DNA from 4 places in the Hoeflea sp. 108 genome. Region 4 is predicted to be linked to each of the others. Evidence: riboswitches for the same ligand, from Rfam matches in the RefSeq annotation. Region 4 holds a riboswitch; each other region holds the start of a gene.
What was found. A riboswitch is a leader RNA that binds a small molecule or an ion and turns the genes downstream of it on or off. The one in region 4 is predicted to bind cobalamin.
Positions count from the first base shown of each region.

Region 1: it holds a riboswitch for cobalamin, as region 4 does, so the genes downstream of both, B015_RS0112405 (aromatic ring-hydroxylating dioxygenase subunit alpha) here and bluB (5,6-dimethylbenzimidazole synthase) in region 4, are expected to answer to the same signal.
Region 2: it holds a riboswitch for cobalamin, as region 4 does, so the genes downstream of both, B015_RS0114660 (DUF1636 family protein) here and bluB (5,6-dimethylbenzimidazole synthase) in region 4, are expected to answer to the same signal.
Region 3: it holds a riboswitch for cobalamin, as region 4 does, so the genes downstream of both, B015_RS0112385 (ribonucleoside-diphosphate reductase subunit alpha) here and bluB (5,6-dimethylbenzimidazole synthase) in region 4, are expected to answer to the same signal.

Region 1 is NZ_KB890024.1:2,521,815-2,529,735, forward strand. Features, by position in the region: gene B015_RS0112390 (ribonucleotide-diphosphate reductase subunit beta) at 1-671, shown strand, start outside; gene B015_RS0112395 (hypothetical protein) at 662-910, shown strand; gene cobF (precorrin-6A synthase (deacetylating)) at 907-1,665, shown strand; cobalamin riboswitch at 1,740-1,950, shown strand; gene B015_RS0112405 (aromatic ring-hydroxylating dioxygenase subunit alpha) at 2,058-3,320, shown strand; gene B015_RS0112410 (hybrid-cluster NAD(P)-dependent oxidoreductase) at 3,326-4,417, shown strand; gene B015_RS0112415 (hypothetical protein) at 4,414-4,689, shown strand; gene ssb (single-stranded DNA-binding protein) at 4,949-5,524, opposite strand; gene B015_RS0112425 (sugar isomerase domain-containing protein) at 5,765-6,559, opposite strand; gene B015_RS0112430 (GntR family transcriptional regulator) at 6,580-7,320, opposite strand; gene B015_RS0112435 (ROK family protein) at 7,317-7,921, opposite strand, start outside.
Region 2 is NZ_KB890024.1:2,950,600-2,958,520, forward strand. Features, by position in the region: gene B015_RS0114650 (winged helix-turn-helix domain-containing protein) at 1-832, shown strand, start outside; gene B015_RS33585 (NADAR family protein) at 853-1,182, opposite strand; cobalamin riboswitch at 1,512-1,718, shown strand; gene B015_RS0114660 (DUF1636 family protein) at 1,786-2,190, shown strand; gene cobW (cobalamin biosynthesis protein CobW) at 2,187-3,224, shown strand; gene B015_RS0114670 (cobaltochelatase subunit CobN) at 3,239-6,850, shown strand; gene cobG (precorrin-3B synthase) at 6,895-7,921, shown strand, end outside.
Region 3 is NZ_KB890024.1:2,512,316-2,520,236, reverse strand. Features, by position in the region: gene B015_RS0112385 (ribonucleoside-diphosphate reductase subunit alpha) at 1-1,788, opposite strand, end outside; cobalamin riboswitch at 1,895-2,105, opposite strand; gene B015_RS0112380 (HNH endonuclease) at 2,513-3,412, shown strand; gene B015_RS0112375 (OsmC family protein) at 3,523-3,945, shown strand; gene B015_RS0112370 (hypothetical protein) at 4,019-4,624, opposite strand; gene B015_RS0112365 (ClbS/DfsB family four-helix bundle protein) at 4,887-5,435, shown strand; gene B015_RS0112360 (MarC family protein) at 5,500-6,129, opposite strand; gene gyrA (DNA gyrase subunit A) at 6,425-7,921, shown strand, end outside.
Region 4 is NZ_KB890024.1:3,838,023-3,845,943, reverse strand. Features, by position in the region: gene gltB (glutamate synthase large subunit) at 1-262, shown strand, start outside; gene B015_RS0119095 (glutamate synthase subunit beta) at 381-1,835, shown strand; gene B015_RS0119090 (DUF459 domain-containing protein) at 1,902-3,080, opposite strand; gene B015_RS0119085 (lytic murein transglycosylase) at 3,169-4,395, opposite strand; gene galU (UTP--glucose-1-phosphate uridylyltransferase GalU) at 4,645-5,532, shown strand; cobalamin riboswitch at 5,600-5,783, shown strand; gene bluB (5,6-dimethylbenzimidazole synthase) at 5,831-6,547, shown strand; gene B015_RS0119070 (outer membrane beta-barrel protein) at 6,736-7,921, opposite strand, start outside.

The DNA.
Region 1 (7,921 bases), 1.3 Mb from region 4:
CCTTCCAGTACATCGTCGAAAGCCTCTCCCTGGATGAGGGCGAGCTGTTCAACATGTACCGCGAGGTAACGTCGATCACCGACAAGGCCGCATGGGCCCTGAAACACACGCAGTCGCTTGACGATCCCGAGTTCAGGACCGGCACGCCGGAATCCGACCAGGCATTCCTACGCGATCTCGTCGCCTTCTACGTCATCTTCGAGGGCATGTGGTTCTACACGGGCTTCGCCCAGATCCTGTCGCTCGGCCGCCGCAACAAGATGGTCGGCATCGCCGAACAGTACCAGTACATACTGCGCGACGAGAGCATCCACCTCAACTTCGGCATCGACGTGATCAACCAGATCAAGCTGGAGAACCCGCATCTGTGGACCCGCGCCTTCCAGGAGGAAGTCCGCAGCATGGTCAAGGATGCGGCAGACCTCGAGGCAGCCTATGGGCGAGACACGATGCCTCGCGGCTTCCTTGGGCTCAATGCTGCGCTCTGCGAGCAGTACATGCACTTCATCGCCAACCGCCGCTGCGCCCAGCTCGGTCTCGCGCCGGTCTTCGCTGAAACCGACAATCCGTTCCCGTGGATGTCGGAGGCCATGGATCTCAAGAAGGAAAAGAACTTCTTCGAGACCCGCGTCATCGAATACCAGAACGGCGGAGCGCTGGCATGGGACTGACGCTCGGACGCCGGCAAACGGCACGGACCGCAAAACCGCTTCCGCAACCCGAGGAGGTCCTGATAGCCTGGTTGATGGCGCAGCCTGACGGCAGCGACCTGACAGCTGCGGTCAACATGGAGATCCGTCGTCTTGACGGCTATCGCGGCCCGCATCCCGGCCCCAACCGCTTGAAAGAGCTGTTTATCGAACTCGGTCGGGAACTGGCGGTCTCCCACATTTCCGGGAGGCTCCAATGAGAAGGAAGGTGCTGATCATCGGCATCGGTGCGGGCAATCCCGACTTCGTCACCGTTCAGGCGGTGAACGCCATGAACAAGGTCGATGTGTTTTTCATCCCGAACAAGGGCATCGGCAAGCAGGAGCTTGCCCGTGTCCGGCGTGAGATCCTTGAGCGTCACGTGCGGGACCGCCCCTTCCGAACCGTAGAGTTCAAGACACCCGAACGGCGCGCCGGCGACGACTACGAGCAGCTGGTGTCCGACTGGCATGAAGAGGTCGAGGCGACATACGGCAAGCTGGTCATGGAGGAACTGGACGCGTCGCAGACCGGGGCATTCCTGGTCTGGGGCGATCCGACCCTCTACGACAGCACCATGCGCATCCTCGATCGCCTCAAGGACCGCGGTGATTTCGAACTCGACTATGAGGTCCTTCCCGGCATCAGCAGCATTCAGGCGCTGGCGGCCCAGCACAAAGTCGCCTTGTGCGACATCGGGCGCTCGATCCTGATCTCGACCGGGCGTAGCATGGGCGAAGGTTTTCCCAACAATGCCGACAGCGTGGTCATCATGCTCAATGCCGAGAAGACGTTGCGGCAAGCCGACGGCGATCTCGATGTCTATTGGGGCGCCTATGTCGGCATGCCGGAAGAGGTTCTCATCTCGGGCAAGCTCAAAGAGGTGATCGACGACATCGAGCGTGTCCGCAACGAAGCGCGTCGCGCCAACGGATGGATCATGGACGCAGTGCTTGTGAAGCCAGCAAGCACCTGACGGCAACATGGCCGCTGTCGTCTTTGCATTCCGCCGATGTCGCTTTCGCGGCTTTGTCAGCGATGCTTCCGTGATCTGATCAAGATGTTCAAGGTGCCCGCCGGCGAAGTGGTCTGCGGGATAATTGGGAAGCCGGTTAGATCCCGGCGCTGCCCCCGCAACGGTAGCGAAGCTTGACGTCTCGACGGGAGAACCACTGGGCAAATGCCTGGGAAGGTGTCGGGACAGTCCTCAACAAAGGACAGCTTCGGAGCCCGGAAACCAGCCTCGAATTCTTTCAACCGACTGATCGCGGTGGGCGGTCAAGAGGCAGAGCGTCCGGGCATTTGAACCCGCGCGATCTTCCCCTCCATACCACCAGTTCAGTCCTTGTACCGCTAGCGAGGACGGACATGGACACGCGCAATGAAATGCTGAAACTCATCCGCGAACGGCGCGATGGCTTCAGCCTGCAGCAACCCTTCTACATCGACCCGGAGTTCTACAAGCTCGACCTCGAACTGATCTGGTATCGAGACTGGCTGTTCGTCGGCCACGACTGCGAGGTCGCCAAAGCCGGAAGCTTCTTCACCGTCCAGATAGGCGACTATCCAGTCGTCATCGTACGCGGACGCGATGGTCAAATCCGCGCCTTCCACAACTCCTGCCGCCATCGCGGCAGCCGCGTCTGCACCACGGAAAAAGGAACGTCGGCGCGACTGGTCTGCCCTTACCACCAATGGACCTACGACCTCGACGGCAAGCTGGTCTTCGCCCGCCAGATGGCAGAGAACTTCAACAAGGAGGACTTCGGGTTGAAGCCCGTCGCCTGCGAAAGCGTCGGTGGCTACATCTTCATCTGCCTGGCCAAGGAGCCGGCCGACTTCCGCCCGTTCCGGTCACTGATGGAGCCGTACTTCGCTCCCCACAATCTGGTCGATGCCAAGGTCGCTTTCGAAGCCACCATCGTCGAGAAGGGCAACTGGAAGCTGGTCTGGGAGAACAACAGGGAGTGCTATCACTGCGCGGCCAACCATCCTGAGCTGTGCAAGACCTTCCCCGAAGCTCCAACCGTCACCGGGGTTAACGGCGCCGAAAGCGATCCCGACATGCTTGCGCATTGGTCGCACTGCGAGGCGGCAGGGCTGCCCTCGCGCTTTCGAATAGACGACGAAGGACAATACCGCGCCACCCGCGCCCCGCTTCTCGGCAAGGCCGTCAGCTACACGACTACGGGCAGGCGTGCCGTGCGCAAGAACCTGTCCGACCAGGTCGCGGCCGACCGCATCGGCACGCTGTTGCTCTACCACTATCCGACGACCTGGAACCATGTTCTAGGCGATCATGCCGTCACCTTCCGCGTATTGCCGATCAGCACAACGGAAACGGCAGTCACCACCAAATGGCTGGTGCATAAGGACGCGGTCGAAGGTGTCGATTACGACTTGAAGGAGTTGACCCATGTCTGGACCGAGACCAACGACGAGGACCGCCGCATCGTCGAGGAGAACGCCTTCGGCATCAGGTCGCCGGCCTATGAGCCCGGGCCATATTCCGAACATCACGAAGGCGGCGTGATCCAGTTCGTCGACTGGTATGCGCGCTTCATCGAACCACGGCTCGCCGACGGGCAAAAGCCCGCCCTGCGCAGCGTCGCCAGAGGGAGTAGGTCATGAATGCCATGAGCGACCCCGCCCTCTATCGCCACCTCGACGAGATGACCCCGTGGAATGATCGCCTCCAGGTGCTGGAGGTGATCGGTGTGGTGGATGAAGCACCTGATGTGAAGACTTTCGCCTTCCGTTCGGATGCACAGACCTGGTTTCGCTACAAGCCGGGCCAGTTCGTGACGCTGGAACTGCCGACACCGGACGGTCCGCTCTTGCGGACCTACACGCTGTCGTCGTCGCCATCGCGACCGTTCTCCATCGCCGTCACCGTCAAGGCGCAGGCAGGCAGTACAGGCACGCGCTGGATGTTCGACAACCTCGTCCCGGGCTCGCGCCTCAAGGCGTTTGGTCCGGTCGGGAACTTCTCTCACCACAACCATCCGGCGGCAAAATACCTGTTCATCTCGGCCGGCTCCGGCATCACGCCGATGATGTCGATGCTGCGCTGGCTCAACGACTGCGCCCCATGGACCGACGTTGCCTTCGTCAACTGCGCCCGCTCGCCCGACGAGATCATCTTCCGCAAGGAACTCGAACTCCTGGGCAGCCGCATGCCGGGCCTGTCGCTCGGATTCATGATCGAAGAGCGGTCGAGCCGCGAGAGCTGGTTCGGCCATATGGGGCGGATCGATGCCGTCAGGCTACCGCTGCTCGCGCCAGACTTCCGCGATCGCGAGATCTTCTGCTGCGGACCCGACCCGTTCATGCGTGCAGTGCGCGACATGTTGCAAGCGGCGGGCTTCGACATGGCGCACTATCACCAGGAAAGCTTCGGCACGCCTGTCGCCGAAGTGTCGCCGATCACCACCGCCCCGGGAAATGAAGACGCAGAAGGCAGCACCGCGTTTGCCATCAGCTTCGTCGGTTCTAATGTGGACGGCCGCTGCGCCGCCGACCAGACGGTGCTGCAAGCTGCACGTGCCAACGGCGTTCGCATTTCTGCTGCTTGTGAGTTCGGTCTGTGCGGCACGTGCCGCGTCAGGAAGATCTCCGGCGAAGTCGCCATGAGCCACAATGGCGGCATCCTAGACGACGAGATCGCCGAGGGTTACATCCTCGCCTGCTGTTCCAGACCGCTGTCAGCACTGGAATTGGAAGCATGAGCGCGAGCGACGAACGGGCAAAAGTCACCGCGCCACGCAAGAAGATAGACGGCCAGTTGATGGCCGCCATATCGCCGCTGCCGCCGCCGGAGGAGGTGTTCGTGGACTGGCTGTTGTCGGTGCCCCACGGCATCAGCATCGAGGCGGCAGCGCGACGGCAGCTTGCCGTGATGGATCGGCGAGCGCTTCCCAACTCCGATGTCCAGGTACTTCGTACGCTTCTCGCCGCAGTCGCAGGTCGTAGCCACTGCCGACCGATGTTCAATCCTTGAAGCTTCCGCCACTGTTTCGGCTGGCGAAGGTTTTGTTTTGGCCTAGCCGAGCGAAGGCATATCCGCGGCAGGCCGAAGTTCCGTATCCACCGCGATCTGACAAAAGTAGCCCGCGTTCACGCAGCGTTTGCACACAGTTAAGATGTACCGCCCCGACTGAAAGAGGGCGGAACTCGCTTCGCGAAACACGCAAAGAAAAAGGCGTTGAGAAACAACGCCTTATCTCAAAGAATATTGATGTTAAGTGGAGTATTCCGGATCAGAACGGAATCTCGTCGTCGAGGTCACGCGAACCGCCGCCGCCCTGGCCACCGCGATTGCCGCCGCCGCCACCGCCAAAGCCACCACGATTGCCGCCGCCATAGCTGTCGGTCGGGCTCGACTGACCGAAGTCGGAACGGCCACCGCCGCCGCCACCGTAACCACCGCCCTGGCCGCCACCATAGCCGACCTGGCCACCGCCGTAGCCGGCGTCACCACCCTGGCCGCGTGCGTCGAGCATCTGCAACTCACCACGGAACTTCTGCAGCACGATTTCGGTGGTGTAGCGCTCGACACCGTCCTTTTCCCATTTACGGGTCTGGAGCTGGCCTTCGATGTAAACCTTCATGCCCTTCTTCAGGTACTGCTCGGCGACCTTGGCGAGATTGTCATTGAAGATGACGACCTGGTGCCACTCGGTCTTTTCCTTGCGCTCGCCCGAATTCTTGTCGCGCCAGCTTTCCGAGGTCGCGATCCTCAGGTTGACGACCGGCTCGCCTGAATTGAGACGGCGGATTTCAGGGTCGGCACCCAGATTACCGACCAGAATGACCTTGTTGACACTACCTGCCATGACACCGCTCCGCGCTTATCCGAAACCAAAATTCCAAGAAAATGTGAGGGCGCACACTAGCCCAAAGCACGCTCCGCCCGCGCCCCCTGCCGACGGAAAACCACATACCGTCCACAAGTCATTTTTGTTCTTATTTTGTTCTATCGCTAATGGCGGTAAATGGCAAGAGCCAGTCGCACCAAATGCAAGCGGGCCGCCCTTTCGGACGACCCGCCAGCATTCTGACGTCAGGAGCAGGGCTTATGCCTCGCCCTGCATGCGGTCCTTGAAGAAATCAAGATGCTTGCGCTGCGCCTCGATCATCTTCTCGCGATAGATGCCGTAGATCACGTCGGTGTCGTGCAGCGTTACACCCTCGATTGTCGGCGAGGCGAAGGTCGGCAGTTCGATGCCGCGGTCGGCGAGCTTTTGCGCAGTACGCGCGATCAGCTCATGCGTCATGATCATGGCAAGCACCGTCGACGAGCCGGCCACCGGGCGGCTCCAGCCCTTCACCGGCACGATCGCGTCCTCGATCGGCGAGGTCGTGTCGATGACGACGTCGGCGGCATCGGCCAGGCGCTTGCCTGAGGAATGGCTTGCCGGCTTGTCCAGATTGTTCTTGCTGGTGATGGCGACGACAAACAGTCCGCGTTTCTTGGCGTAGAGCGCCGTGTCGATGCCGGAAGCGTTGCGGCCGCTATGGCCGTAGATGATGATGGAGTCGCCGGGGTTGAGCGGCTGGTGGTCGAGGAATTTTTCGGCGTATTTCTCGGTGCGCTCCAGCCACAGAAGCTCACGCACGCCGCCCGAGCCCAGCACGTTGTGCCACATGACGCGCGGGTCGGTCAGCGGATTGAAGCCGACATAGGAGCCATAGCGCGGAAACGCCTCCTGGCATGGCAGCACCGAATGGCCTGAGCCGTAGAGATGCACCAGCCCCTTATTGGCAAGCGTCTCGGCGAGCCTTGCCGAGACGGTTTCGAATGCCGCCTCGTTGGCGCTCGCTGCCCCGTCTATGAGCTTGGCCAGCCGGCTGATGTAGGAAGTCGTCATGGGAAAAACCTTTCAGATGGTCAGAGATGGAGAACGGAACGGATTTCGTAGCGGTCGCCGCGCATGGTTGAGACCGTGAACTCGAACGGGCCGGAGCGGTCGAAGGCGATGCGCTCGACCATGAAGGCGGGACTGCCGGCGGCAAGCTGGATCAACTCGGCATCCTCGGGCTTGACCTCGCCGATGCGATAGATCTCGCGCGCCTCCTGGGGCACGATGCCATAGCTCGCCTTCAGCGTCTCATAGAGCGATGAGACGCCAGCCGCAGTGTCGAGCAGGCCCGGAACGCGCGCCGCCGGCAGATGCGCCGTCTGGATGCCGATGGGCTGATCGTTGCCGAGCCGGAGGCGGCGCAGCCGCAGCACAGGCGTGCCCTCCTCGATCTCCAGCGCGCCAGCCACCTGGGCATCAGCAGGAATGATCCGAGCGTCGAGCAGCCTTGTGCCCAGGTTGAGGCCGAGATTGGCCATCTCTTCGGTGAAACTGGTCAGCCCGCGCACGCCGGCAATGACGGTCGGGCTGCGCACGAAGGTGCCACGCCCGTGCTCGCGGCTGAGCAGACCGGAATCCTCAAGGTTGCGCAGCGCGTGACGCACGGTGATGCGACTGACACCAAGCAGGTCGCACAGCCGCTCCTCATTGGGGATCTGCGCGCCCGTCGCCCATTCGCCCGACGAAATCAGCGTCCGCATCGCTTGTTCGGCCTGATGCCACAGCGGTTCCGGCCGGCTGCGGTTGGGTTTCGCGAAATTTCCACTCATCGGATTTCGTCCCACTGTTGCCCCCGCGCCCCGGCGAATGCCGCACCGACAAGGCTCGCGTCCCTGCCGAAATCACCCATCTCGATGCGCACGTTCCGCAGATGCGGTGGCAATTGCCTCTCCATCGCGGTCCTCACCATCGGCACCAACACATCGGCGGCTTCGGCCACGCCGCCGGCGAAGATCACCGCCTGCGGGTCGAGCAGCGCCACCGCTGTCGCCAGGCTCACGCCCAGTGCCTGCGCCGGCCGCGCCAATGCGCCGAGCGCATCCGCATTTGCCGCACGTGCCGCTGCCACCAGCCCGCGCCCGTCGCCAAACCCGGCCTTTTCGCCGATGGCAGCGAGCGCCCTGCCCGATGCCTGCCGCTCCAGCCAGCCGTCGCGATCGTCGCCGTCGTCGTCGAGGTCGGCGCAGGCCCAGCCGAAAGAACAGGCCGCGCCCTGCCCGCCCCTGACGATGCGCGAGCCCGACAGCACCGCCGAGCCGATGCCGGTGCCGATCGCCACCAGGATGGCGTCCGAAAGCTCCTTGGCAGCACCGGCAGACGCCTCGGCCAGCAGCGCCAGCTGCGCATCCTGCCCAAGGCCAATTGCAAGAC
Region 2 (7,921 bases), 890 kb from region 4:
CGGCCGCGAGAACAAAACCTATATCGAAGAGATATTCCGAACGGTGGTCGATCGCGGCCCCATCGCCGCCTCCGACATAGAAGGCGCAAAAGGCTCCGGCGGCTGGTGGGGCTGGAGCCGTGAAAAGCACGCCTTCGAATGGCTGTTCTGGGCCGGCCGCATCACCACCCATTCGCGCCGCGGCTTCGAGCGCCTCTACGACCTGCCCGAACGCGTCCTGCCCGCAGACATCTACAGCCGCCCTGCCCCGCAGGCATCGGATGCGCATCGCGAGCTGCTGCGGATTTCCGCCCGCGCCCATGGAGTCGCCACGGCCATCTGCCTGCGCGACTATTTCCGCCTGTCCCCTGCCGACATGAAGGGCCGTCTCGAGGAACTGGTCGAGGCGGGCGAACTGATTCCCGTGCGCGTCGAAGGCTGGGACCGGCAGGCCTATCTGCATGCAGATGCCCGAATCCCGCGAAAGGTGCAGGCACGTGCATTGCTCGCGCCTTTCGATCCGCTGGTGTTCGAACGCACGCGCGCCGAACAGCTGTTCGATTTCCGCTATCGCATCGAGATCTACACGCCGGCCGAAAAGCGCCAGTACGGCTACTACGTGCTGCCCTTCCTGCTCGGCGAACGCATCGTCGCCCGCATCGACCTCAAGGCCGACCGCCCGGCCGGCATTCTCCGTGTCCATGCGGCCTATGGCGAGCCTTGCGCTCCGCCCGAAACCGCAGCCGAACTCCACGAAGAGCTGAAGCAGATGCGTGGCTGGCTCGGCCTCGAACGCATCGAGGTGACGCCTGCCGGCGACCTCGGACCGGCATTGGCGGCGATGGCCATGTGACGTCTGGACGTGCCGGCAACTCAGCCGCGCAGTCCGTCGCGCACCTCCATGAGTGCAAACCCCAGGAGATTTTCTCCGCGCCACCGGAGCGGATCGCCTGCACGCTCCTCGTCGGCGGCAAGACCAATGCCCCATACGGCATCGACAGGGCTTGCCTCGACCAGAATGGCGTCTCCGGTCGAGAGCAGGAAGTCGCGCAATGCCGGGTTCTGTCCGAACTTGTGCTTGTTGCCTGCCGCTACGATGCGACCTTTCTCACGGTCCCAGAGAGTGGCGTCGAACCCCCGCACCTCTCTGCCGAACTGCTTGACCTGTTTTGGACTTCCAGCACCTCCTGGACGCGATTTCATGATCTCCAAACAGGCGCGCCTTTTCAGCCATCATCCAATGTTCGGCAGTTGGATAGCCGACGCCATCGACGAGAAACGAGGCTGCCCACCATTGACTGAGGCAAGACGAGGTAATTGTCCCGTCCTTTGACGGCTGGTGTCCCCAGAAAAACAGGAACTGCATATTCGCCTGAGCGAGATATGCCTCTTCAACCTGAGCGCGATTTCGATACATGCACGTATTTGAAAATGCAGCCCGCGCTTGTCAATCGCTGCACCCATAGGCCTGCAAGAGAACACCTGCGACGGCAGCTGTCGCTCTGCCGCGTTGACTCCACCCCTCGCCACCGCCTAAATCGCCTCCAGACGGTCCTTCACCCGCAAAGGCGAAGGCTAAGAGGGAATGCGGTGCGGCGCTCTGGCGTCAAATCCGCGGCTGTCCCCGCAACTGTAAGCGACGAGCCAAGGCCGGTAACCACTGGGATGTTTTCCCGGGAAGGCGGTGCGAAGGCGACGACTCGCGAGCCAGGAGACCTGCCGTCTGCAACATTGATCCGATCGCCTGGCGGGTGTCCCAGGCAAGGAGCCTGGAATTTGAAACTCGACGACAATTCCTCGGTCGAAATTGGAGACGCATCCGGCGGTGACGCCGACACGCGCGTTTCCGAGGTGACGATTCTCGTCTGCTCCTCCTGTCGCGATGAAACCGGCTCGGACGCCCATCCGCGCGCCGGCGCCAAACTTGCCGAACACGCCCGCCTCGCTGCCGAGGGCGCCATCGCCGTCCGTACCGTCGAGTGCCTAGGCAACTGCAAGCGCCGCCTCAGCGCGGCGCTGATCCGCGACGGTTCATGGAGCTATGTCTTCGGCGATCTCGCAACAACGTCGGGCGAAGACCTCGTCACCGGCGCAAGGCTCTTCGCCACCTCGACCGACGGCCTGATCCCATGGCGCGGCCGTCCCGACAGCCTCAAGCGCGGCCTCGTCGCGCGCATCCCACCACTTGCTCTCATCAAGGAAGACACATGACCGCCTCCGTCGAACGCGTTCCCTGCACCGTCGTCACCGGCTTTCTCGGCGCCGGCAAGACCACGCTTTTGCGCAACATCCTTGAGAACTCCAAGGGCAAGCGTCTCGCCATCATCGTCAACGAGTTCGGCGATGTCGGCATCGACGGCGAGATTCTGAAAGGCTGCGGCGTCGACGCCTGCCCCGAAGAAAACATCGTCGAACTGGCCAATGGCTGCATCTGCTGCACCGTCGCCGACGATTTTGTCCCAGCCCTCGACCAGATTCTGTCGCGCACGCCGAAGGTCGACCACATCCTGATCGAGACCTCGGGCCTCGCTCTGCCGAAGCCCCTGGTCCAGGCCTTCCAGTGGCCATCGGTGAAGAGCCGCGTCACCGTCGATGGCGTCATCGCCGTTGTCGACGGCCCGGCTCTCGCCGAAGGCAAGGTCGCCTCCGACATGGAGGCCCTCGCCGCCCAGCGCGTTGCCGATGATTCGCTCGACCATGACGACCCGGTCGAGGAAGTGTTCGAGGACCAGGTCGCCTGCGCCGACCTCATCATCCTGTCCAAGAGCGACCTGCTCGACGAAGCCGGCCACGCTCGCGCCAGCGCCATCGTCGGCGAGCATCTCGCCCGCGCCGTCAAGATCGTGCCGTCGGCGCATGGCAAGGTCGACCCGTCGGTGCTGCTCGGCCTCGGCCTCGCCGTCGAGGACGACATCGAGAACCGCAAGACCCATCACGACGGCGCCTTCGACCACGAGCACGACGATTTCGACACCTTCGTCATCGAGATCCCCTCGATCGCCAACCCCGACGAACTGGCCAAGCGCGTCGCCACCGCCGCCGAAGAAGAGAACGTGCTGCGCGTGAAGGGCTTCGTCGATGTCGGCGGCAAGCCGATGCGCCTGCTCGTCCAGGCCGTCGGCCCACGCGTCAACCACTACTATGACCGCGCCTGGAGCGCTGAGGACGACCGCCGCTCGCGCCTGGTCGTGATCGGCCTCAAGGGCCTCGACCGCCTGGCCATCGAGCGCATCCTGGTCGGCTGAACCGGACAGCCTGGATGCACATCCTCACCACCACATCCGCCTCGCTCGACGATTTGATCGAGCCAGTGGACCTCAGGCAGAAGCCTGCGGATGTGGTGGCGTTGTCCTTCACCGACAGCGACCTGGCCGGCCTGGCAAACGCCTGGAAGGCGGATGCTGAAAACCTGCCGTCGATGCGGCTCGCCAGCCTGCGTGACCTCCGCCATCCGATGTCGGTGGACCTCTGGATCGACAGCGTGGCTGGCCACGCCAGGGTCATCCTCGTCCGCATCCTCGGCGGCCACGACTGGTGGCGCTACGGCTGCGACCAGCTCGCGGCTCTTGCCCGCGCAAAAGGCATCGCGCTGGCGCTGCTGCCCGGCGAAAGCCACGACGAGGATCTCAGGCTGATCGAAGCGTCGACGCTGCCGCGGACCGAACTCGACGCCCTGCTCGGTTATTTCCGCGAGGGCGGACCTGAGAACATGAAGGCGCTGGTCGCAAGGCTGGCCGGGCTGGCGGGCACGGAAACCAAAGCCGATGCGCCGGTTTCTGTACCCAAGGCCGGGTTTTATGATCCGGCGAAAGGCATCCTCAGTGACATCGAGGGCTTTTCGGCTGGCAATGAAAGCGATCCTTCGCCCATCCCTCTCATCCCCATCCTCTTCTACCGCTCGATGCTGCTCGCCGCCGACGTCGCACCGATCGACGCACTGGTCGAAGCATTGAGAGCAGAGGGCCTGCGTCCCGCACCGATCTTCGTCTCCAGCCTCAAGGACAAGGCTTCCCTCGCCTTCGTCGAGCAGGCCTTGGTCGAACTCCACCCCGCCGCAATCATTACCGCGACCGCCTTCGCCGCCGGCGCCGAGCCGGGCGCGGAAACGCTGTTCGACCGGGCCGGCGTGCCGGTGTTCCAGGTCATCGTCGCCACCACCCGTCGCGAAGCCTGGGAAGGCAGCCCGCGTGGCCTGGCGCCTGCAGATCTCGCCATGCATGTGGTGATGCCCGAACTCGACGGCCGCATCCTCGCCGGCGCCATCTCCTTCAAGGCCGAAAGCGAGGTCGACCCGTCCCTCGGCTTCCGCGCCTTCGCCAACCGGCCTGAACCCGACCGCGTCGACCAGGTCGCCCGCCGCATCGCATCACACCTCAGGCTGCGTGAGACGCGGCCCGAAAAGCGCAAGCTCGCAATCCTCATCCCCGACTACCCCAGCGCCCCCGGCCGCACCGGCTATGCCGTCGGCCTCGACGTGCCATCAAGCGTGCTCGCCATGCTGCACGACCTCAAGGACGCGGGGTATGCGGTTGAATCGATTCCCGAATCGCCACGTGCTCTGCTCGATCTGATCGAGGCCGGCGGGCACGGCTTGGCGCTCGAAGACTATCTCGCGCTTGCCGAGGATCTGCCTGCGGAGGCAAGAAACGCAGTCGACGCTGCCTGGGGCAAGGCAGAGGCTGATACGATCGACAGGACAGGACAACGCTCGACATTGCCCTCCTCTGTCCTGCCGGACATCTCCCCCACGAGGGGGGAGATCAGCAGTCAGCAGCGTACAGCCCAATCGCCGGCGCCGGCAGAAGGTCACGTCCGTCCAGCAGAACTCGCAGAACGATCGGCGACGCCGAAGCTGCCAATCTCCCCCCGTGTTGGGGAGATGTCCGGCAGGACAGAGGGGGGCAACGTGGAGCGCACCGCATCTGCTTCCACTCGCACGCGCCACTTCCCCTTCCGCGCCGCCACCTTCGGCAACATCACGGTCGCCCTCGCTCCCGATCGCGGCCGATCGGCCGATCGCCGCGCCGACTATCACGACCCTACGTTGCCCCCGCGCCACGCGCTGCTCGCCTTCGGCCTCTGGCTGCAGAAGTCGCTCGCAATCCACGCCATCATCCATGTCGGCGCCCACGGCACGCTCGAATGGCTGCCGGGCAAGGCGGTGGCGCTGAGCCGGGATTGTTTCCCCGAGATCGTCACCGGCTCGCTGCCGGTGGTCTATCCCTTCATCGTCTCCAACCCCGGCGAAGCGGCCCAGGCCAAACGCCGCATTGCCGCGGTCACGCTCGGTCACCTGCCGCCGCCACTCGCGTCGGCTGGCCTGGACGAGCATCAGCAAAAACTGGAACGCCTGGTCGATGAGTACGCGCAGGCCGACGGTCTCGACCGCCGCCGCCGCGACCGGCTGGCAAAACTCATCGTCGAGACGGCATCGCAGACCGGCCTTGCCGCCGAAGCGGGCGTTGCCAATACGGACGCGCCCGATGAAGCGCTGCGCCGTATCGACGCCTGGCTGTGCGACCTCAAGGATTTCGCCATCAAGGACGGCCTGCATGTCTATGGCCGTGCTGAAGCCGATGAACCCGACGCAGCTCGCCGCGCCAGTGCTGAAGCCGAGCGACAAAACCTGATCGCCGCCCTCGACGGCCGCCACGTCAAGGCCGGCCCCTCGGGCGCCCCGGCGCGCGGCCGCACCGACGTCCTGCCCACCGGGCGCAACCTGTTCACTTCAGATCCGCGCACCATGCCGACGCCGACGGCCTTTGACCTCGGCAAGTCAGCCAGCGACGAGATCATGCGCAGCTACCTGCAGAGCCATGGCGAGTGGCCGCGCGCGCTGGTCATCGACCTCTGGGGCAGCGCCTCGCTGCGCACCGGCGGTGAGGAAATCGCGCAAGGGCTGGCGCTGATGGGCTGCCGGCCGCAATGGGACGCCGCCACCGGCCGCGTTACCGGCATCGAGGTGCTGCCACCGGCGACGCTCGGCCGCCCGCGTGTCGACGTCACCTGGCGCATCTCGGGTCTGTTCCGCGACATGTTCCCGACCCAGATCGCTCTCATCGACGCCGCCGCCCGCGCCGTCGCCACCCGCGACGAGGACGACCACGACAACCCGCTCGCTGCCAGCACCCGCGCCGCGGGCAAGGTCGAGCCGCGCATCTTCGGCTCCTCCCCCGGCACCTATGGCGCCGGCCTCGAGGACCTTCTGTCATCGGGCGATTGGCAGGCGCGCGAAGAGCTCGGCCGCGCCTATCTCGATGCTGCCTCCCACGCCTATGGCGGCAACGAAGGCGAAGGCTTTTCCGCGCCCGGCGCCTTTGCCGGCCGCATCGCCGGGGCAGACCTGTTGGTACATACCGGCGACGACCCCGGCCGCGACATCCTCGAAGGCTCGGCCGACGTCGCCTTCATCGGCGGATTTGCAGCAGCGGTCGCAGCATTGGGCAAGAACGCCGACGTCATCGTGCTCGACACCTCCGATCCACAAAAGCCGAGGCCGCGTTCGGTCACCGAGGCCGTCGGCCGCGTCGTCAGGGCGCGCGCCACCAACGCCCGCTTCATCGCCGGCCAGATGCGCCATGGCCCGCGCGGCGCCTCCGAATTCGCCGAGACGGTCGACCGGCTGATCGGCTTTGCCGAAACGACAAACGCCATTCCGGGCGCGCTGATCGAGGCCGTTCACGACGCCTATGTCGGCAATGAGGCGGTGCGCGACTTCATGCTGCGCGAGAACCCGGCGGCAGCGAAGTTCATTGCCGAGCGTTTCGCCGCTGCCCGCCGGCGCGGCCTGTGGCACCCACTGCGCAACTCCATCGACGACGACCTCGCCAGCCTCATCGCCGAGGCCGAGGCGCGCGGGGTCGCGGCATGACCAGTTTCTCCCGCCGTGGCGCCTGTCCAGCACTTTCAGCACCGATGCCGACAGGCGACGGCCTCCTGGTGCGGATCAACCCGCTCGCTGGAGAAATCGCCCCCAACATATTGATCGGACTCGCCGAATCCGCTGCACGCCATGGCAACGGCATTGTCGAGGTCACGGCGCGCGGCAGCATCCAGATCAGGGGGCTGACGGCGGAGAGTGCGTGTCTGCTGGCTGAAGAAGTCGACACGCTCGGCATCGCGGTGCGCACCGGCGTGCCCGTCGACACCAGCCCGCTCGCCGGCATGGATCCGGCGGAGATTGCCGATCCCGTGCCACTAGCGGCCGCGATCCGCACTGCGATCGAGCAGGCGGGGCTGGCGCCGCGACTCGGGCCGAAGGTATCGGTCGTGGTCGATGGGCACGGCGAGATCGGGCTTGGCGCGATCATGGGCGATGTCAGGCTGGTCGCGGTGGGTGCCGGGCGTTGGCGCCTGTCGGTGGCGGGCGATGAGAAGGCTGCTACGTTCGTCGGAGAATTCGATGCAGACGATGCATTTACAGCCACGCTCGATATTCTCCACGCGATCGCAGTACTCGGACGCGAAGGACGCGCCCGTGACCTCGACCCGAGCGTCATCCGTGCTTCCATCGCAGGATTTGAGACCTCTCATTCCTTCGCGCCCCCCTCTGTCCTGTCGGACATATCCCCCTCGAGGGCGGAGATCAGCCGTCACCGGCACCCCACCCCATCACGGGCGTTGCAGGAAGGTCGGGTAGCGGAACTCTCAGAACCTGCGAAAGCACCAAAGCTGCCAATCTCCCCCCTTGAGGGGGATATGTCCGGCAGGACAGAGGGGGGCGCGAAGAAACTCGCCGTCGCCAGGACTACCACGCTCAAAACTGATTCAACCTCTGAACTACCCCACGCAACCGATTCATCTCCCATCGGAATCCTCCCGCTCTCCGATTCCCGAATCGCTGTCGGCATCGCCCTGCCCTTCGGCAGCATCGACGCCTCGACGCTGATCACCTTCTGCCGAGCGGCAACGGCCGCCGGCGCCACCGGCATCCGCCCAGCGC
Region 3 (7,921 bases), 1.3 Mb from region 4:
CTCGTCCTTCGACGTGTTGAGCGTGATTTCGGTGCAGAGGTTCGACGAATGCACCACGCCGACATGGCCCTGTGGCGAGCGGATGTTGCAGGGATCCTTGAACGTCACCCAGGGATGCCCTGTCTCGAACAGCATGGTCAGGATCCTGCGCCACAGATCGACGGCACGAACCTTGCGGTGAACCTTGATGCCGCCGCTTGCCGCCTTGGCCTCATAGGCTTCGTAGGCCGTGCGGAACGGTTTGCCGTAGAGGTCGTGCAGGTCGGCGGTCTCGTCCGGCGAGAACAGCGTCCATTCCGCATCCGCCTCGACGCGCTCCATGAACAGGTCGGGCACCCAGTTGGCGGTGTTCATGTCATGGGTGCGGCGACGGTCGTCGCCTGTGTTCTTCCTGAGGTCGAGGAACTCCTCGATGTCGATGTGCCAGGTCTCCAGATAGGCGCAGACCGCACCCTTGCGCTTGCCGCCCTGGTTGACGGCGATGGCCGTGTCGTTGGCAACCTTGAGGAAGGGCACGACGCCCTGGCTCTCGCCATTGGTGCCTTTGATGTGGGCGCCGAGGCCGCGCACCGGGGTCCAGTCATTGCCGAGTCCGCCGGAATATTTGGCGAGCAGGGCGTTGTCCTTGATGCCCTTGAAAATCGCGTCGAGATCGTCGCCGATGGTGGTGAGGAAGCAGGACGACAGCTGAGGCCTGAGCGTGCCCGAGTTGAACAGGGTAGGGGTCGAGGCCATGAAGTCAAAGGAGGACAGAAGGTCGTAGAATTCGATTGCCTTGGCATCGCGGTCGATCTCCCTGATCGCCAGCCCCATGGCGACGCGCATGAAGAAAGCCTGCGGCAGCTCGATACGCTTGCCCCTGGTGTACAGGAAGTAGCGGTCGTAAAGCGTCTGCAGGCCCAGGTACTGGAACAGCAGGTCACGCTCGGGCTTGAGGGCTGCGCCCAGCCGGACGAGATCGAAACGGCCGAGCTCAGGGTCGATCAGATGGGCCTCGATGCCGGCGGCCACGAACTCACCGAAGTAGGAGGGATAGCGCTCGGCCATCTGGTCCTGCGTAGCCTGCTCGGGGCGGCCGGACACGAAGCTCAGCGCCTCGCGCCGCAGGCGATCCAGCAGCAGCCGCGCCGAGACGAAGGCGTAGTTCGGTTCCTGCTCGACCAGAGTGCGCGCTGCGAGGATCGGTGCCAGCGACAGTTCGTCCAGCGTGATGCCATCATAGAGATTGCGCCGAGCCTCGGTGAGAATGGGCGCTGCCGCTACCGCCTCCAGTCCCTGGCAGGCGTCCTCGACGATGTGCGACAGCCTGATATCGTCGAGCGGGGTAAGAGTTCCGTCGTCGAGCCGGACCTGAAGCGAGGGAGAGGGCAGCGCCGCGATCTCCTTCTCGGCCTGCCGCTCCTTGGCGCGCTCTTCTCGATAGAGCACATAGGCGCGGGCCACCTTGTGATGACCGCCGCGCATCAATGCGAGCTCTACCTGATCCTGCAAGTCCTCGATGTGGATGGTGCGGCCTTCGCCGACCCGGCGCGCCAGCGCAGTCGACACCTGCTCGGTGAGTTCCTCTACCACGTCATGGACACGGCGCGATCCGGCGGCAACCGAGCCTTCGACTGCAAGAAAGGCCTTGGTCAGCGCCACGGTGATCTTGGTCGGATCGAAGGGCGTGACTCCGCCATTGCGGCGGATGACGCGATAGGCAGGTTCTGCCACCGTCGTGTCTTTTCTAGGATTGGAAACAGGGATCGCAGCGATCCCGTTGGAGGTCTGTGTCGAAGTCGCCGGCATCTCTATCCCCGTGGCGTTGCGGACGGGGCTTGCCGGGAACGCTGCTGGACGCAAAATGCCATCGGCCATGCGACTGCAAGCGCACCGCCGGGACACCCCGCCCGAGGTTCGATCAATCCGTCACGGCAGGTCTCCTGGCTCGCAGGTCATTACTTACGTCGGCCTTCCCGATGCGATCGCATCAGTGGCGTTATTCGACGCAAGCTCACTGCTTACAGTTGCGGGGGCAGCGTCGGCATTCCCTTTCGAGGCACCGACTTCCCTCTTAGCTCCCGGGCCGAAATCGACTCGGAAGAACCACGACTTGTATATTTAGTGGTGAAATAACGGGGATGGTCAATATGTGGGTGCTGAGGAATTCGTGGATGATGCTCAACGCAATGTCCATCTGGACCGAGAAACGTCCATTGAGCTGGACAAGCAGGCCCCCACGGGGCAACTGGCGCGACCTCTTTGTCGATCGCTTGCCCGGCTACTCTGTTGAACAGGAGCCATGAATCGGCGCTGTCATCTGTGATGTTTGGGGTGTTGTGAAGAGGCTGCAGCGAAAGGCATGCACGACGCCCCTATGCGTTGACCTCGCTGCAGGGCCCCGATGCGCCTGTTATCGGGTAGTTCCGAGCGGCGAAATCGAGATGCCCCTCTGGCTGATCTTTGAGAAAACCTGCGACAATTCGAAGATTTTCAGATCGCAATTCCCGGATGTTCGCGCTACGGAAGGCCTATGGGGTATGGGGTCTTCATTCACAGGTCGGATTCGATCTACGACGATAGTCCGGCGGAGCGCTATCAATTTCCTTCGCAGTACTTCGGCAGAGTTCAAGCCTGCGTCGGTGACTGGATCATTTATTATGAACCTCGCAAGGTGGCTGACACCAAAGGGTATTTTGCTGTTGCCAGGGTCCAGCAGGTCATAAACGATCCAAGTGTTCCAGGTATGTTCTTGGCGATCATCGAGCCTGGCAGCTATCTCGATTTCGCGAGACCGGTGCCGTTCTCCAATGACGCGGGCGTGATTGAGCGCGGTCTCTTGAACGATGCCGGCGCTATCTCGGGGCGAGCGCAATCTGCTGTTCGAGCACTGTCACCGAGCGACTTCGGTCGGATCGTCAGCCTCGGATTGGATCAGGCGGAGCCACTACTTCCGCGCAATGACCCCGAATTGTCTGTCGACGGCTTCGCGGAGGAGCAGACGCCGTTCGTTTTCGAAGAAGCCCGGGAGCGGACGTCATTTCTCAGTTCGCGCATCGTGCGCGATCGCGTTTTCCGGCAGGTGGTGTTGCGCGCCTATGACGAGCGCTGTGCGGTCACCGGACTAAAACTCATCAACGGCGGGGGACGCGCTGAGGTCGAAGCTGCGCATATCCGACCGGTGGAAGCCAGCGGTCCCGATGTCGTGAGCAATGGCATTGCGCTATCCGGCACTGCGCACTGGATGTTTGACAGAGGGCTCATCAGCCTGTCGGATGAGCTTGAGATCCTGATTTCCCGACAAGCGAACGACGCCGATGGCATTCGCGGGATTATCAATCGTACCGGGCGAGCGCTTGTGCCGACGCGCGGGTCGGATCGGCCTCATCCGCACTTTCTGCGATGGCACAGAGAAAACTGCTTCAAGCACTGAGCGTACGAGTAACCGCTCTGTGCCTTGCGCATCGATATCCGCCGCGCTAGCTGACGATAGAGTCTGCGGTTGTTGCCTGCTGGCATTTTTTGATTGGGAAGGACGTCTTCGTGAAAGCACGTGTGAAATGGGTCGAGGATCGCACCTTCGTTGGCGAGTCCGGCAGCGGACATAAGCTGGTTCTCGGCACCTCGCATGGCGCGGAAGGCCGGACGCCGGGCCCGAGCCCGATGGAACTGGTGCTGCTCGGCACTGGCGGCTGCTCGGCCTATGACGTCGTCCATATCCTTGAAAAAGGCCGCGAGGCGGTCGAGGACGTGGTGGTGGAAATGGATGCCGACCGCGCCGAGACCGAGCCCAAGGTCTTCACCAAGATCCACATGCACTACATCGTCAAGGGCAAGAAGCTGTCGTCCGACAAGGTCAAGCGCGCCATCGAGCTGTCGGTCGAGAAGTACTGCTCGGCTTCGGCGATGATGGCCAAGACGGCCGAAATCACCCATGATTTCGAGGTCATCGACACCTCGAACTGAGCGATTGCCGGATGGATCGCGGCCGGGCCGTGGCGTTTCGGGCGCAGCTTGATCAGACCCGGCCGGTGCCTGTCTAGAGCAGCTTTATCCAGTCATGACCGGGGTGCGTTGCCCCGAGGCTGGCTCCCAGCCAGTCGCGTTCGGCCTTCTCCAGTTTTGGCAAGGCGGTACGGAAGTCGAACTCATCCTTGTCACGCTGGTGCTTGGCCTTGAGCAAGAGGATCGCCGCAGCCTTGAGATAGGGGATGCCGGTGTCGGTGACGCCGACCATCTCGGCGCGGGGGCGGACAATCGACTGGTTGCGCTTGCAGACCCAGCTTTCCGGCGTGCCCGGTTCGACCATCATGTCGACGCGCCAGCAGTTATCGGCAACGTCCAGGCACCACACCTGCGAAATCGACGCCGGGATGGTGCTGCCTTCGGGCAGGTATTCGACAATGCCGCCGCCAGCGGTGAAAAAGGCGACGCCCTTCAGCGCGCTGCGAAAGATCGGCAAGTCCTCGCGCAGGACGGTGAATTCGAGATCCTCGTGATCGCGGGTCTGGTGTCCGTGCCAGAGGTCGAGGGCCCAGCCGCCGACCACGCACCAGGGCCTGTCGACCCCGGTCAGCCGCGCCGCCAGCTCTCGGGGATGCCAGGTGCACCAGGCATCGTGGTCGGGAGCTTCTGGGTGTTTCATGGCAGCGGATCCTTTGAGCCGATGACCTAGCCCATAGATCCGAAAATCGGAATCGATTTTCGGATAGCATGCTTCTCGGCTTCGAACGCTTCGAATGGCCACGGCTCGTCAGCTGGCGGCGCTCCAGCCGCCGGCACACTTCGCGGACCATCAGTCTGCGCCAGCGCGCAAGTGCTAAAGCTTGCGGTCGGCCAAGGGCGATGCAGCAGGTGGTATGTCTTGGACGGCAACTTCGAATCGCGCGGGCAGGCAAAGTTGAAAGATGAGTGTTCCAGATAACAAGGCCGAGTTGCTTGAGGCGATCGACAGCAGCTTCGGCAAGTTGTGGCGCGACCTGGCAACGGTGCCGGAAGCGCTGGCCGGCGAGGTTTCGCTGGAAGGTCATGCGAAGGGCACCATCATGAGCGTGCGCGACCTCGTCGCCTATCTGATCGGCTGGAACGAGTTGGTGCTGAAATGGCATGAACGCCGCCGCGCCGGCCTCGCTGTCGATTTCCCCGACACAAGCTTCAAGTGGAACGAACTCGGCAGGCTTGCCGGGAAATTCTATGCAGACCATGCGGGACTGACTTGGTCGGCCCTGCTTGAGCGCCTGGCGGATGCGAAGATGCGGATCGTGGCGCTGGTCGAAGAATATTCGGATGCCGAGCTTTATGGCGCACCCTGGTATGAAAAATACACGATGGGTCGGATGATCCAGTTCAACACCTCGTCGCCCTATGCCAATGCACGTGGCCGCCTGCGCAAATGGCAAAAGGCGAGGGTGAAGCCTGACATCGCCGCGCTGAAACGCGCTGCGGTCGCGGTCTGACCTGGGCTAGCCTGCTGCTCAAGAAAACGGCGCAGGGCATCGCGGCCCGTCGTGCAGCCAGGGTCTACATCGCCACCAGTTCCTTGATGCCGTCGGCGACGAACTGGACGGCAAGGGCTGCAAGGATGACGCCGAGCAGTCGCGTCAGGATCGAGCGGCCAGTCTGGCCGAGGAAGCGGTCGATGCGCTCCGCAAGGATGAAGACCAGATAGGTCAGAGCCAGGCAGGCGAGGATGATGAGGACCAGCGCCAGCTGGCCGGTCCAGCCGCTGAAGGAGCCCGACAGCAGCACGGTGGCCGAAATCGCGCCCGGACCGGCGATCAGCGGGATGGCGAGCGGGAAGGCGGCGATGTTGTGGATGTGGTCGCGGGTGATGGCGACATCCGAAATCTTCTCCTTTCGGTCCTGCCGCTTTTCGAAGACCATTTCGAAGGCGATGAAGAACAGCAGGAAGCCGCCCGCGACGCGGAAGGCGGGCAGGGTGATGCCGAAAACCTTGAGGATGGCGGCGCCGGCAATGGCGAACAGGGCGAGCACGGCGAAGGCAATGACGCTGGCGCGGATTGACACCTGAACGCGCTGCTCGCGGTTCATGCCGCGTGTCACCGCCAGGAAGAGCGGCGCCAGACCCGGGGGGTCGATGGTCACGAGGATTGTCACGAAGGCATTGAAAACAGTGTCGAAAAGCGTCATTCGGCACCTCCCCGTCGCACGCAGGCTAACCCGGCCGCAGTTGCCGCGCCAGTGCCAAAATCGGTCATGCAGCGGCCATTTTTGCCGGTTTTGCCAGCTTCCCCAACGGCATCTCGTGGCAACCGGGCACAATGGCGGCGAGAATATGACGGACATGTCGCCGCAATGTTGGAAGCCTAAGCTATCCATTTGAAATGACGTGCAAAATCAGCGTTGGAAAAGCGCCGCCGAAGTTGGTCTTCACGGGCGCGATCCTATATAAGGGGTAAATGATTCCCAACATGCGTGATCAAAGTTGACCGACCAGAAATCACCGCGTGGACCTGACGGTCCCTCCGGCATCGAGCCAATTTCCATCATCGAGGAGATGCAGCGCTCCTACCTCGATTACGCCATGAGCGTGATCGTGAGCCGTGCGCTGCCCGACGTGCGCGACGGCATGAAGCCGGTGCATCGGCGCATCCTCTACGCTTCGCATGAGAGCGGTTACCACTGGAACCGCAAATATGTGAAGTCGGCGCGCCCCGTTGCCGACGTGATGGGTAAATACCATCCGCACGGCGACGCCTCGATCTATGATGCGTTGGTGCGCATGGCCCAGGACTGGTCGATGAGCGTCACGCTCATCGACGGGCAGGGCAATTTCGGCTCGATCGACGGCGATCCGCCTGCAGCGATGCGCTACACCGAAGCGCGCCTGACCAAGGTCGCCCACGAACTGCTCGAGGACATCGACAAGGATACGGTCGATTTCCAGGACACCTACGACGCTTCGGGGCAGGAACCGCGCGTGCTGCCGGCACGCTTCCCGGCGCTGCTGGTCAATGGTGCCGGCGGCATCGCCGTCGGCATGGCGACCAACATCCCGCCGCACAATCTGGTCGAGGTCTGCAACGGCGCCATCGCCGTCATGGAGAACCCTGGTATCGACCTGCCCGACCTGATGGAGATCATCCCCGGTCCGGATTTCCCGACCGGTGGCCTGATCCTTGGCCGCTCGGGCATCTACAATGCCTATTCGACCGGGCGTGGCTCTGTCGTCATGCGCGGCAAGGTCAATATCGAACAGAGCCGCGGCGACCGCGAAGCGATCATCATCACCGAAGTTCCCTATCAGGTGAACAAGGCCTCGATGATCGAGAAGATGGCCGAACTGGTGCGCGACAAGCGCATCGAGGGCATTTCCGACATCCGCGACGAGTCCGACCGTCAGGGTTATCGCGTCGTCATCGAGCTCAAGCGCGATGCCAATGCCGAGGTGATCCTCAACCAGCTCTATCGTTTCACACCGCTGCAGACGTCGTTCGGCGCCAACATGGTGGCGCTCAATGGCGGCAAGCCGGAGGTGCTGACGCTGCTCGACATGCTGAAGGCGTTTGTCGCCTTCCGCGAAGAGGTGATCAGCCGCCGCACCAAGTTCCTGCTCAAGAAGGTGCGCGACCGCGCGCATATCTTGGTCGGCTTGGCCATTGCGGTTGCCAACATCGACGAGGTCATCAAGCTGATCCGCACCGCGCCCGATCCGCAGACGGCGCGCGACCAGCTGATGACGCGCCGCTGGCCGGCGTCCGACGTCGAGTCGCTGATCCGGTTGATCGACGATCCGCGCCATCGCATCAACGATGACGGCACCTACAACCTGTCGGAAGAGCAGGCCCGGGCCATCCTGGAACTGCGCCTGCAGCGCCTGACGGCACTGGGTCGCGACGAAATCGCCGACGAACTCAACAAGATTGGCGCCGAGATATCAGACTATCTCGACATTCTGTCGTCGCGGGCCCGCATCCAGCAG
Region 4 (7,921 bases):
GCTGGAGAAGCTGCACCATCACGGCGGCGACATCGCCCACAAGGGCCGCGTCGACGTGTCGGGCGACATGACCCGCCATGACGAGGAGCGCCTGGTGCAGCTGATCTCGAACCACATGCACTACACCGGTTCGACCCGCGCCAAACAGATCCTCGACGACTGGGCGAGCTACCGACCTAAATTCCGCAAGGTCATGCCGGTGGAGTACCGCCGCGCGCTGATCGAGATGGAGCGCATGCGGATGAACGTCGCGGCGGAATAGCCGCGGCCGTCCGGCCGGCGCGGCGCCCAAGACGGGCGCCCGCCATCGCATGCTTCATTTGAAGTGGTGGAATTCTACGCCCGCGCCGAGACGCTGGGCATGACTGACGAGAGCTACGATGGGCAAGGTTACAGGTTTTCTCGAGATCGACCGGCAGGTCCACAAGTACCAGCCGGCTTCCGATCGCATCCGGCATTTCCGCGAGTTCACGCTGCCGATGTCGGACAAGGAAGTGGAAAAGCAGGCGGCGCGCTGCATGGATTGCGGCATTCCGTTCTGCCACGGCCCGACGGGCTGCCCGGTCCACAACCAGATCCCCGACTGGAACGATCTGGTCTACAATGGCGACTGGACAAACGCGATCCGCAACCTCCATTCGACCAACAACTTCCCCGAATTCACCGGCCGCATCTGCCCCGCGCCTTGCGAGGAAGCCTGCACGCTGAACCTCGAGGACATTCCGGTCGCCATCAAGACCGTCGAGCAGGCGATTGCCGACAAGGCCTATGAGACCGGCTACATCAGGCCTTATCCGCCGGAAAAGAAGACCGGCAGACGCGTCGCCGTCATCGGCTCCGGGCCGACGGGCATGGCAGCCGCCCAGCAACTCGGCCGCGCCGGCCACGAAGTCCATGTCTATGAGCGCGAGAGCCGGCCCGGTGGCCTGCTGCGCTTCGGCATCCCCGACTTCAAGATGGAAAAGCACTATATCGACCGCCGCGTCGAGCAGATGGCGGGCGAGGGCGTGACCTTCCATTGCGGCGTCAATGTCGGCGTCGACAAGAAGGTCGAGGAGATGCTCGCCGAATTCGATGCCGTGCTCTATTGCGGCGGCTCCGAGGCACCGCGCCCGGCCGGCATTCCCGGCGACGACCTCAAGGGCGTGCATGACGCGATGCCTTACCTCGTCCAGCAGAACAAGCGCGTCGGCGGGGAAGACATCCAGTCGGTCGCCTGGCCGTCCGAACCCATCGTTGCCGGTGGCCTGCATGTCGTGGTCGTCGGCGGCGGCGACACGGCGTCCGACTGCGTTGGCACGGCGTTCCGCCAGGGTGCTGTGCGCGTCACTCAGCTCGACATCCGCCCGCAGCCGCCGGAAAAGGAGCACAAGCTGTCCGTGTGGCCCTACTGGGCGACCAAGATGCGCACCTCGTCGTCGCAGGCAGAGGGCGCGCAGCGCGAGTTTCAGGTGGCGACGCTCGAGTTCATCGGCGAAGACGGCCAGCTGACCGGCGTGAAGTGCTGCGAGGTCGATGAGAAGCGCAAGCCGATCCCCGGAACGGATTTTGTCATCCGCGCCGATCTCGCCTTCATCGCCATCGGCTTTGCCGGCCCGATATCAGGCGGCGTGGTGAAGGAACTCGACGGCAAGCTCGAGATCAAAACCGACAGCCGCCGCTCGTCCAACGTCGTGGCCAATGACCGCGACTACAAGACCAACATCGACAAGCTCTATGTCGCCGGCGACGTGCGCCGCGGCCAGTCGCTGGTGGTCTGGGCGATCCGCGAAGGCCGCCAGGCAGCCCACGCCATCGACGAAGCCCTGATGGGCTCAACGGTGCTGCCGCGCTGAACCGCGACAATCTCCAAACACAAAAGGCGCCGAAAGGCGCCTTTTTCGTCTCCGAGGGATTTTCGGCTATCGCTTGATGGCGGTGGTGGTCTCGGTGCTCGCTGAAGCCGGCACCTTCTTGGGCGGCCAGGAGAAATCGTCGATGCGGCCGACCGGAGCCTTCGGCGCGATGCCTTCGATGACGAGCTTTTCGCCGGGCGAGTTGGGCTCGCTTTTGACGGTCGCGGCCTGCGCGCCCATCAGTTCGGTACCACCATCGAGCTCTGGATCGCCGAGCGAGACGGGTACGGTGCGGTCGATGTTTTCAGGCACCTTGAGCTCGCCTGGCGATGCCTGGGGCAGGCCGGCCGGCACAACGGCTTCATTGATGCCTGGGGTGATGCCGAGGATCTTATCCAGCGGCTTTTCGGCATAGAAGGCGAGCTTGCGCTTGCCCGCCTTGGTGACGTTGATGCCGTCGTCGGAGCGCAGGCGCACGGGCTGGCCGTTCATGTCGGGGCCGGAAGTGACGAAGGCACCGCTTTCATCGACGAAGCCGTCCCAGACATCGACGAATTCGCTGTTCGCGGCTTCTGTCGCGGCGCGGTAGACGTCGTTGAAGGCGAGCATGTCGGTGCTCATCTTGGACGATTTGAAGGCAGGCATGCCGACCCAGAGGAAGGGCACCTTGGTGTCGGACAGCGCCTTGGCCAGCGTCTCGGCGCGGCTGGTGTACTCCTTCATCCAGGCGGTGCTCATCGGCGGTTCTCTGTTGTCGCCGACACGCATCTGCTGACGGTCGTTGGAGCCGAGCATGACCACAACGACGGCAGGCTTCTCCTGCTCGATCAGTATCTTCGCCTGCTCGGGCCAGTTGTAATAGTCGTCACGCACCAGACCCGACGAACCGCTCGTCTTGTCGATGACGCGGACCTTGGCGTTCTCGCCAAAAACGGTGGTCAGGCCCTCGGCGATGCCGGCGCCGAGAAAATCGCCGATGACGAGGATGGTGCGGGCGTCCGCCGCCTTCTCGACGACAGGCACAGCCGGCTGTGCCGGCTTGGCCGGCGCACCGGCAAGCCCTTCCTGGGGCTTGCGCGGCGCTTTGCGGACCTTCTTGGGCGGCGCGGCCTGAGGCTCTTCGAAGATGTAGGGATCGACGCGCGGCTCACGGCGCGGCATGAACAGGTCGCGCAGCGACCAGCGCCGCAAGATGCCGTCCTGTGCGAAGGCGGGGGTAGGGGCTGCGACAGGGATGGCGGTCATGGCGACCGCCACCGCAAGCAGTGGCATCGTCAGGCGCAGAACGGCTTTTTTCGAGCGACGCGACGATGCCAAACGCAACCTCCGGTGGCTATTTCTTTCGCAGCCATTTGAGCACTTCCATGCTCGGATGGCCGTCCTCCGTCAAGCCCAGCTGTGCCTGAAACGCCTTGATTGCGGAGCGCGAGCCCTCGCCGATCTTGCCGTCGGCCTTGCCGTCATAATAGCCGTGAGCCGACAGGCGCTTCTGCAACTCCTGCTTCTCTTCGAAGCTGAGCTTGGTGAAGGGCCGTTTCCAGTCCTGGACAAGACCACCATAGCCGGCGATTTCGTCGGCAAGAAGGCCCACGGCCAGCGCGTATTTGTCGGCGTTGTTGTAGCGCTTGATGACCTGGAAGTTCTTGGTCATCAGGAAGGCGGGACCGCCGCGGCCGTCGGGCACCTTGAGGGTGGCGACATCGGAGCCGCGCTTAAAGGCCTTGCCGTTGGCGCGCTCGACGCCGAGTTCCGCCCACTTGTCGAGCGTCATCGAGCCCGACGGGAACTTTCGGCCCTCGGGCAGCACGACCTCGTAGCCCCAGGTCTTACCGCCTTGCCAGCCGTTCTTCTTGAGCAGATTGGCAGCGGTGGCTAGCGCATCCGGCACCGAGTTCCAGATGTCGCGCTTGCCGTTGCCGTCGGCGTCGACTGCGTAGGCCTGGTAGCTGGTCGGGATGAACTGGGTGTGGCCCATCGCGCCGGCCCACGAGCCCATCAGATGGCTCTCGTCAATGTCGCCACGCTGCAGGATCTTCAGCGCCGCGATCAACTGGGTGCGGGCATATTTCGAGCGGCGCTCGTCGCCATAGGCAAGGGTCGCCAGCGAGCGCACGACATTGCGCATCACCTTGTCGTTCTTGAGAATCTCGCCGTAGTTCGATTCCATCGACCAGATGGCGAGCAGCACGTAGCGGTCGACGCCGTAGCTGGCCTCGATGCGGTCGAGCCACGGCTTCCACTTGCGCGCCATGGCGCGGCCGACCTCGATGGACTGGTCGTGGACGCGGTTGTCGAAATAGTCCCACACGGGTGCGGTGAATTCGGGCTGGAAGCGCGCTTTTTCAAGCACTTCCAGGTCGGCCGAGGTGACGCCTCGGAACGCACGGTTATAGGTCGACGCTGAAATGCCGTTGTCGGCGGCGACGGCGCGGAAGCCAGCGACCCAGCGTTCGAAGCCGGCCTCGGCCGAAGCCTTGCCCGCAGGCAGCAGCAGCGCGAGCGACAGGCCGGCGATCGTGGCAAATCCTGCCAGGCTTCTGGCGGTCTTGCGAAGGGGCATTCTTTCCTCCTGGAAGAGTTCGGAAAGTCGATTCATCGCCGATGCCGGTTATCAATCAGTTTACCATAGTCCCCCTGGGGACCTAAAAGCCGTGGGTCGGATTGTCCCCCGAAGGCCCAACACAATCAAGATCGCGTGATCTCGGCCTTGCTCGTGCCACCCCATTGTGCCAACGCGTTCAGTATTCTTCAATTCAGGCATGAGAATGTTGTGCCTGATATCGATTTTTCTCTTTCGGACGACCGCGCAATGAAAAGAGTTCGCAAGGCAGTATTTCCCGTCGCAGGCCTGGGCACCCGCTTTCTGCCGGCCACCAAGTCTATCCCCAAGGAGATGCTGACGGTCGTCGACCGTCCCGTCATCCAGTATGTCGTCGACGAGGCCCGCGAGGCGGGCATCGAGCACTTCATCTTCGTCACCGGCCGCAACAAAGCGGTCATCGAAGATCACTTCGACGTCCAGTTCGAGCTCTACGATACGCTTGCCCAGCGCGGCAAAAGTGATCAGCTGGAGCGGCTGCAGAAGCTGCAGCCGGCCCCGGGCCAGACGTCGTTCACCCGCCAGCAGGTGCCGCTCGGCCTCGGCCATGCTGTATGGTGCGCGCGTGAACTGGTCGGCGACGAGCCTTTCGCGCTTCTCCTTCCCGACATGATCATGCAGTCGGAAAAGAGCTGCATGCGCGAGATGGTCGAGCTTTATGCCGAGACCGGCAACAACATCATCGCCGTGCAGGAATGCGACCCGGCCGAGACGCACAAATATGGCATCGTCGGCAAGGGAAAGGCCGTTCATACCGGTTTTGCCATCGACGGCATGGTCGAGAAGCCGAAGCAGGGAACGGCACCGTCGAACCTGTTCATCAACGGCCGCTACATCCTGCAGCCGCAGATCTTCGAACTGCTTGCCAAGCAGGAGCGCGGCGCCGGCGACGAGATCCAGCTGACCGATGCCATGCTGAAGCTCGAGAAGTCGCAGCCCTTTTATGGCTATCACTATCGCGGCCGGACCTTCGACTGCGGCTCGCCGGAAGGTTTTGTCGAGGCCAATGTGGCATTTGCCCTGGCGCGCTCTGACATCAGCGGCCGCATGGCCGAAGTGATCGAAGGGCTTCTGGGCGAGGTGAAACCCAGCCGCTGAGCCCCGTCAATGTCGCCCGCGCGTCATTTTCGGGCGCGCGGCGCGGTGGCCAAGGGCCCGCAAGGCCTGTAGAACACTCCCGCCAGGTGCCCGCTCATGCGGGAGAATCGGGAACACGGTGAAACTCCGTGGCGTGCCCAGCGCTGTAAGAGGGACCGTATCGGCAAAAGCCACTGTCCGGCAGGATGGGAAGGTGCTGAAAGCGGGATGAACTCGAAGCCAGAAGACCGGCCCGGCAGAGATGGTCCACCGCATGGACAGGCGGGCGGACGCCGTTTCTATCGCAAGGGGACACGCGATGCCGGCCGCCCATGTTCAAACCGCCTGCGGCTCGTTCGATGCCGCGGCGCAGGACGCCGTCTACAAGGCCATCTTCACCCGCCGCGACGTGCGCAGCCATTTCCTGCCCGATCCGATAGACGACGTGGTCATGGCGCGCCTTTTGATGGCGGCGCATCACGCGCCATCGGTCGGCTTCATGCAGCCATGGAACTTCATCATCATCCGCGATGCCAAGCGCCGGGCGCTGGTGCGCGACCTGTTTTTCGCGGCGCGCGGGCAGGAGCTGCCGCATATTGTCGAGGAGAAGCAGGCACTCTATCGCAAGCTCAAGCTCGAAGGCATCTGCGAGGCGCCGCTCAACCTGGTCGTGACCTGCGATCGGGCACGCTCGGCCAACTCGCCGCTGGGGCGCTGGCACAATCCGGAAATGGATCTCTACAGCACTGTTTGCGCGGTGCAGAACCTCTGGCTGGCGGCGCGTGCCGAAGGCATCGGCATCGGCTGGGTCAGTATCCTCGACCGTGACGCACTGAAGGCATTGCTGGCGATCCCCGAACATGTCGTGCCGGTGGCCTATCTCTGCGTTGGCCGCGTCAGCGAATTCGCCGCGCGCCCAGATCTCGAGCGCCATGGCTGGGGCAACCGGCTGCCGTTGGCCGAGCTTGTCATGAGCGAAGTGTTTGCCGGCGAGGGGGAGCAGGGGGTGAAGGAGGCGGTGGCAGGATTGGGATGAGCGGGGCGGCGGGCGTTCTTGCGCTGCCGGGTGCTCGTTTTGGGGGCTCGCAGCTCCGGCCGTTCTGGACCGTCCCGACAACTTTGCCGGTCACGGCATGGATCCGCGACACTCTCCACTTGCTACGTCGAGGATGACGAATTGCGGGATGTGCAGGCGACACCAGTCGAAGCCGGCACGCTGAGACCCTAGCGCTGAACTTTCACGCCGACGAAGACGCTGTTGGTGGTGCTGTCGCGGTTGGAGAGCGTGCTGCTGAAGGTCTCGTGGCGCAGGCGTCCGGTGAGGCCGGTGTAGCGGTTGAGCCACCAGGTGAGGCCCGCCTCGGCACTGAGGGACAGATCATGGTCGGTCGAACCGGCGTAGTCGCGCCAGCCGATGCCGGCGGCGGCGAAGCCGGTGAGGTTGGCGCGCATCTGGCGCTCGACGCCGAGACGCGCCGCATAGAGTACTGAGCCGCTTTCGCCTGCCGACGTCGAACCTTCCAGCGAGGTGGTGCCGTTGAGGGTGACGATGGTGCCGCGCATCGGCGACCACCGGAGATCTGCGGCGACGGAGGCGGCGGAGATGCTGCCCAGCCTGTCGTCGTCAAAGGTCTGGCCGACCCAGCCGGCGGAAATCTCGCCGCCGAATTTCTCGCCCATGTCGATCTCGACGCCGGCAAGGGCGGCAAACTGATTTGCCGAACGCTCGAAGCCGGCGGTGTCGAACCTCAGGTCGTAGATGCGACGGCCGAACTGGATTTCGCCGAACGGGGTCAGCGCCGGCGACACCTCGTAGCCGATGCGCAGCCTGCCATTGTAGAGGGTCGAGTTCCTGTCCTTCTGCGACAGCGTGCCGCCACCCGACAGAGCGGCGTCGCCATAGCTTTCCTTGACGGCTTCGCCCGATATGCCGAAGCGCAACTTGCCGACATCCTTTTCCAGGCCGAGCGAGCCGCTGAAGGTTTGCAGGGTGGGGCGCTCGGCGGTGCCGATGATGACGACGGGCGAGGTCGCCGATTCCGGGCGGACATTGTAGCCGAGGCGGGCAAGTGCGCGCATGTCTTCGGCAAGATCGAGCTGGAGGCGGCCGTCGATGCCGCCGGTGACGTCCTTGACCTCCTGCCCGGACACCGACTTGCGGAAGTTGCCATAGGCATCGACGGTGGCCGAATGGCTGTCCCAGTCGGACGCCGCATTCAGGCGGAGCGTGGTTTCAGACAGGATCGCCGACTTTCCATCCGAACTCGAATCGGCGTTGGAGGTCGCGGTGACGCCCTGTTCCAGGCTTGGCTTGAGCACGAAGGTGCCGAAGCGGATGCCCGTCGGGTCGTAGGGATTGAGCTCGGGCTGCGGCTTGCGGCCTTCGATCGCTGCCTGGCGCGCGGATTCG